DNA from 2 places in the Anoxybacillus sp. CHMUD genome. Region 1 is predicted to be linked to the other one. Evidence: a T-box and tRNA genes for the amino acid it is inferred to sense, from the RefSeq annotation. Region 1 holds a T-box; the other holds one or more tRNA genes.
The links. A T-box is a leader RNA that pairs with one kind of tRNA and senses whether it is charged. The one in region 1 lies ahead of ETB99_RS09000 (glycine--tRNA ligase), so its partner is inferred to be a tRNA-Gly.
Positions count from the first base shown of each region.

Region 2: it has a tRNA-Gly gene. The T-box ahead of ETB99_RS09000 (glycine--tRNA ligase) is inferred to sense a tRNA for this amino acid. The anticodon was not compared.

Region 1 covers NZ_SDLG01000011.1:718-4,143, reverse strand. Annotated here, with positions in the region: gene ahpF (alkyl hydroperoxide reductase subunit F) at 1-1,109, shown strand, start outside; T-box leader at 1,173-1,350, shown strand; gene ETB99_RS09000 (glycine--tRNA ligase) at 1,410-2,792, shown strand; gene ETB99_RS08995 (uracil-DNA glycosylase) at 2,850-3,426, shown strand, end outside.
Region 2 covers NZ_SDLG01000003.1:204,174-207,599, forward strand. Annotated here, with positions in the region: gene queG (tRNA epoxyqueuosine(34) reductase QueG) at 1-1,086, opposite strand, end outside; gene ETB99_RS03495 (B3/B4 domain-containing protein) at 1,148-1,810, shown strand; tRNA gene ETB99_RS03500 (tRNA-Gly) at 1,892-1,965, opposite strand; gene ETB99_RS03505 (transglutaminase-like domain-containing protein) at 3,111-3,426, opposite strand, start outside.

The DNA of each region.
Region 1 (3,426 bases):
TGAGCGTACTAAATCCGAATGTTTCTCATACGATGATTGATGGGGCAGCGTTTAAAGAAGAAGTCGAACAAAAAGACGTCATGGCGGTGCCAACTGTCTTTTTAAATGGCGAACCGTTCGCAAGCGGACGCATGTCGCTTGAAGAAATTCTTGCGAAGTTAGGAAGCACGCCGGATGCTTCTACTTTTGCAGAAAAAGACCCATTTGATGTGCTTGTCATCGGTGGGGGACCTGCTGGTGCGACAGCGGCGATTTATGCAGCGCGTAAAGGTATTCGTACAGGAATCGTTGCGGAGCGCTTCGGTGGTCAAATTTTAGATACGCTAGGCATTGAAAACTTTATTAGCGTCAAATATACAGAAGGTCCAAAGCTCGCGGCAAGCCTTGAAGAACATGTGAAACATTACAATGTTGACATTATGAACTTGCAGCGTGCGAAACGGTTGGAAAAGAAAGACCTCATTGAAGTTGAACTTGAAAACGGCGCCGTTTTAAGAAGTAAAGCGGTCATTATCGCGACAGGTGCGCGTTGGCGCAATCTCGGCGTCCCTGGCGAAGCGGAGTTCAAAAATAAAGGGGTTGCTTACTGCCCGCATTGCGACGGTCCGTTGTTCGAAGGAAAGCATGTCGCGGTCATTGGCGGTGGTAACTCTGGGGTCGAAGCGGCAATTGACTTGGCGGGAATTGCTAAGCATGTGACCGTTCTTGAGTTTGCGCCAGAATTAAAAGCGGATGCTGTGTTGCAAGATCGTTTGTACAGCTTACCGAACGTAACAGTCATTAAAAATGCGCAAACGAAAGAAATTACAGGTACAGACAAAGTAAACGGTCTCACATATATTGATCGCGCAACAGGCGAAGAGCACCATATTGAACTTCAAGGTGTATTCGTGCAAATCGGGCTTGTACCGAATACAGAATGGTTAGAAGGAACGGTAGAGCGCAATCGCTTCGGTGAAATTATCGTCGATAAACGCGGTGCAACAAACGTTCCTGGCGTCTTCGCTGCTGGCGATTGTACAGATAGCGCATATAAACAGATTATCATTTCCATGGGCTCAGGCGCAACAGCTTCTTTAGGTGCGTTTGACTACTTAATTCGAAATTAACCATTCTCCACTCCCTTGACGCTCGTATTGTCGTTTGATACAATATTAGCCAAACGAAATACAGGTGCAACGATGAAAGATGGATAGTAGCTAAGATCGTTCTTTTATAGCGAGCTAGGGGCGGTGGAAGCCTAGCAAAGACGCTTAGCGAAACGGCAGTCTGGAGTTGCTTCACGCAAAAAGTGGATGCGTTACGCATCAACTAGGGTGGAACCGCGGGAGTTACGCTCTCGTCCCTAGGCGAAAGGCCTAAGGACGAGAGCGTTTTTTTGTTTACACTTCATAAGAGGAGGATGAAATATGTCGGTAACGATGGATCAAATTGTGGCACATGCGAAACATCGCGGTTTTGTTTTTCCTGGCTCAGAAATTTACGGCGGGTTAGCGAATACGTGGGATTACGGTCCGTTAGGGACAGAATTAAAAAACAATATTAAGCGCGCATGGTGGAAAAAGTTTGTCCAACAATCGCCGTACAATGTCGGATTAGATGCAGCGATTTTAATGAATCCGCGCACGTGGGAAGCGTCAGGTCATTTAGGGAATTTCAACGATCCGATGATTGACTGTAAACAATGTAAAGCGCGTCACCGGGCAGACAAACTTATTGAAAGCGCCCTTGAAGCGAAAGGCATTGAAATGGTTGTCGATGGGCTACCATTTGAAAAAATGGAGCAGCTCATTCAAGAGCACGACATCGCTTGTCCGGATTGCGGCAGTCGCGACTTTACGAACATTCGCCAATTTAACTTAATGTTTAAAACGTTCCAAGGTGTGACGGAATCGAGCGCGAACGAAATTTATCTTCGTCCTGAAACGGCACAAGGCATTTTTGTAAACTTTAAAAACGTGCAGCGGACGATGCGCAAAAAATTGCCGTTTGGTATTGCGCAAATCGGAAAAAGTTTTCGGAACGAAATTACACCAGGAAACTTCACATTCCGTACGCGCGAATTTGAGCAAATGGAGCTTGAATTTTTCTGCAAGCCGGGCGAGGAATTGCAATGGTTTGATTATTGGAAACAATATTGCGAACAGTGGCTTTTATCGCTTGGCATGAAGCGTGAAAACATTCGTTTGCGCGATCATTCTGAAGATGAACTATCTCACTACAGCAACGCGACAACAGATATTGAATATAAGTTCCCGTTCGGTTGGGGCGAGCTATGGGGCGTTGCATCGCGCACCGATTACGATTTGCGCCGTCATATGGAATATTCAGGAGAAGATTTCCATTACCTCGATCAAGAGACGAATGAGCGTTTCATTCCGTACTGCATTGAACCTTCACTCGGTGCAGACCGCGTGACGCTTGCCTTTATGATTGATGCATATGAAGAAGAACAACTTGCAGATGGCACGACGCGCACCGTTATGCATCTTCACCCAGCATTAGCGCCGTACAAGGCCGCCGTATTGCCGTTGTCGAAAAAGTTATCAGAAGGTGCACGTGCTATTTTTGAACAGCTTTCCCAGCACTTCATGGTCGATTACGACGAGTCTGGTTCGATCGGAAAACGATATCGCCGTCAAGATGAAATCGGAACACCGTTCTGTATTACGTATGATTTCGACTCAGAACAAGATCAAATGGTAACTGTGCGTGATCGCGACACGATGGAACAAACACGCATTCCAATCGCACAATTAAAAGACTTTTTAGAAGAAAAAATTCAGTTTTAAGCAAAAACAGGCTATCCTATCGTTAGGGTAGCCTTTATGTTAGGAAGGAGTGAAACGATGAGCATATTGAAAAATGATTGGGCGCCTCTATTAGAAGAGGAATTTCAAAAGCCGTATTATTTGAAGTTGCGTCAGTTTTTAAAAGAAGAATATCGCACGAAAACGATTTATCCCGATATGCACGATATTTTCAACGCTCTTCATTACACGCCATATGCCGATGTGAAAGTCGTTATTTTAGGCCAAGATCCGTATCATGGACCGAATCAAGCGCACGGATTAAGTTTTTCTGTTAAACCGGGCGTCCCTTTACCTCCGTCGTTATTAAACATCTTTAAAGAATTACACGATGATCTCGGCTGTTACATACCGAACAATGGCTATTTGTTAAAATGGGCGAAGCAAGGGGTATTATTGTTAAATACGGTATTAACGGTACGGCAAGGGGAAGCAAACTCGCACAAAGGAAAAGGATGGGAACATTTCACGGATCGTGTCATTGAACTTGTGAATGAAAAGACGGAGCCGGTCGTCTTTATTTTATGGGGGCGTCATGCGCAAGCGAAAAAAGCGCTCATTACAAATGAACATCATTATCTTATTGAAGCCCCGCATCCGAGCCCACTTTCAGCCG
Region 2 (3,426 bases), on a different contig from region 1:
TTCATCTTGTTCCCGCTCTTTTGCTTTCTTTAACATTGGTATTACTTCATAATTTCCGATTTTTCCAAGCGCCCACGCCGCTGTTCCACGAATGACTGGACGCGAATCTTTTTGAAGCAATATCAATAAATCATCGATAGCACTTTCATCTTTATAATGAGCCAATGCAATAATAGCATTTCGTTGAATCGGTTTTTTTCCACGCCATGCTCCAGATAGATGTCCAAACGTTTCTTTAAACTGGCGATTCGTCATATGAAGAATTGGTTTTAATAAAGGTTTCACCACTTCTGGATCCGGCTCCATCTCTGGATGTAGATGAAAGTCTTTTCCTTTATTTTTCGGACAAACAAGCTGGCACGTATCACATCCATACAATCGGTTTCCTAGTTTATCGCGAAACTCATCAGGAATAAACGTTTTCGTTTGCGTTAAAAAAGCGATACATCGTTTCGCATTCAACTGTCCCCCTTGCACAAGTGCGCCTGTCGGACAAGCATCAATGCAGCGCGTGCACGTCCCGCATTGATCCTCAATTGGCGCATCCGGAGGAAACGGGATATTTGTAATCATTTCTCCTAAATATACGTACGATCCAAACTCTGGCGTAATAATTGAGCAGTTTTTCCCACTCCACCCGATACCTGCACGCTCGGCTACCGCCCGATCCGATAACTCCCCGGTATCGACCATCGATTTTACTTTTGCATCTGGTACACGGGTGAGAATAAATTGCTCTAGCTTTTGCAGCCGCTCGCGTAAAATGATGTGATAATCTTGTCCCCAAGATGCGCGACAAAAAATGCCTCGACGTTCTTTTTTTGTACTTCGTGGAGCGTTTTTCAATTTTGATGGGTAGGCAAGGGCGATCGCAATAATAGAACGTGCTTCTGGAAGCAATAAAGACGGATTCGTCCGCTTTTCAATGTCAGGCTCTTCAAATCCCGATTCATACCCGAGTTGTTGTTGTTGACGCAATCGCTCTTTTAGTTCAAAAAACGGATCCGCATGAGCAAAACCAATTTTATCAATACCGATCGTTCGGCTATACTGAATGATTTCTTCTTTTAGCGCTTCAACGTCCATCCCTGAATCCCTCCTTTCTTCGTTGTTTATGTTACAATGTAAAGAAAAAGGAGTGAACGATATGTTAACCATTTGTGACACAATAAAACAGCGCATATCCCATTTTAAAATCGGTGTCCTTACATACGATCAAATCGTCGTCGGTCCGTCCCCCAACATGTTGAAAGGGAAACTTCGACAATTTCAAGAGTTGCTATATTTTGATATGGAACAAACTCCGTTAGCTGAATGGCCAGAAGTAAAAGAATGGCGGTCTGTATTTAAACAAATTGGCACAGATCCGAGCCGATATCGTCCTTCATCGGAAAGTTTGCTTCGTCGCGTACAGAAGCAAAGTTTTATTCCATCCATTCACTCGGCGGCCGATGTGAATAACTTTTTTTCCTTATATTATAAACTACCGATCGGCATTTATGATCGAGATCATCTAACAGGAGATATAGCCGTCACGATCGGTACACAAGCAGATGAATATATCGGCATCAATGATCGGACGACAAATTTTGATCGAAAACTCGTCACAAAAGACGCTCAAGGCCCGTTCGGCAGTCCAATCGTTGATTCGAAACGAACAATGGTTACAGAGCAAACAACAAATGCAATTCAAATCGTATATTTTCTGCCCTCATTTACAGAAACGCAATGTGAACAAATATTGCAAGCGATGAAAGAGATGTTTATTCAAATCCATGGGGGTACAGCTCATACACAACTCATCATATAACAAATACGGGGCGAAGCGAAATAAAAAAACGCAATGCCCCGTTCATCTTCGAAACGAAACACTGCGTTGTCCCCGTATGTATGGAGCGGGTGATGGGAATCGAACCCACGACATCAGCTTGGAAGGCTGAGGTTTTACCACTAAACTACACCCGCGCATTTAAATCGACTATGTCTATCATCATTCAGCACGCCCTGTCATGCCTCTTCCTCTACTCGCATACTCAATGAAGATGGATGCGTCGAGGCAACTCGCCGCTTTCTCGACGATGCATCGCTCGTGGCTGAGGTTTTACCACTAAACTACATCCGCGCATGCAGAAAAAGTAGAAATTTGTCGAATAAAATATAAAAATAAAAAACAGGTGTCCCTGTCTCGCAATTACGTTTTACATTATATCGACTCCTCCTAGGCAAGTCAATACCTTGTTCACAACTTTTTTGAAGCATGCAGTTGAAAATGAGGAAGAGCAAGATAAGCAAAAATAATCGAGGGGAAACGAATAAGAGGAAATAAAAAAGGATTCCTGCGATTAACAGGAATCCCTCTAGTGCCGATGGTGGGAGTCGAACCCACACGGGGGCTGCCCCACACGATTTTGAGTCGATTATGAAATCGTGCATTCCTCTCAATTAAAACAAACCCATATATAACAAGGGGTACTTTCATTTTCTCATTTTTAGTTGATTATTACCGAATACGACTCGAACCTTCGTGCTGTTTGCAGATATTATATAAATTATCTCATTTTTGGTCAATACTTTTTTCTTGCTTTTTTTCTGCATTATTAAGATTCGTAAATTTTTCTGCACTGAGGTAGTTAACTAAAAATGAGATTCGATTTTGGAGCACAAAAATCTCAAATAACACCATAAAACAATAATCATTTCATTGACCATTTAGTATAAGATTGAAAACACACTAAGCAAAGACGCTTGGATAATTTTTTAAAAACCAAACGTTTTCTTTTTGTCACTCAACTATTGCCAACCGTTCGTAAAATTAATGGAATGTTCAACTATGTTACATAACCTTATTAAAATACTGGAAAGAGAAATTTTCAGTATAGACCCCCATGTCGTGCTTACGGCACCAGCAAATGATGAAAATACTAATTTTCGGGATAGTTAAATAAGAAAAGAATAAAAAGTTTTCGAAAGATAAATTTTACCTATCACGTTTTTTAAATCTTCGGCTTTGTTAAATTTCAGTGTTGATTTTTATACCACAGAAAAAGACCGAAGTAAATCGGTCCTTTTTGTATGCCTTGTTCAACTATCGCCACCTTTATCTTAAACAACTATAAATATTCTGGCAAATGATTTTTATACATTTCTAATGCATCTGTATGTTCTTCTAAAACAGCAATTGTTTTTAGATGTGGCTTCGCATAAATTATTGGATAATCTCTTTCATCAAATTCTTTTTGAGGAGTAAAAGCTAACTTTTCTTCGTCAATTGAAAATTGAGCATCAATTCCCTTTTTATTACCACGAGCATCTAATCGAATCCATTTATTAAGTGTTTTCAGAAAAATTGCATTTAGAGCATGAATACAATAACCTTTTTCTGGCGTATCAAACAACATCAATCGTTGATAACAAAAACCAGTTGGT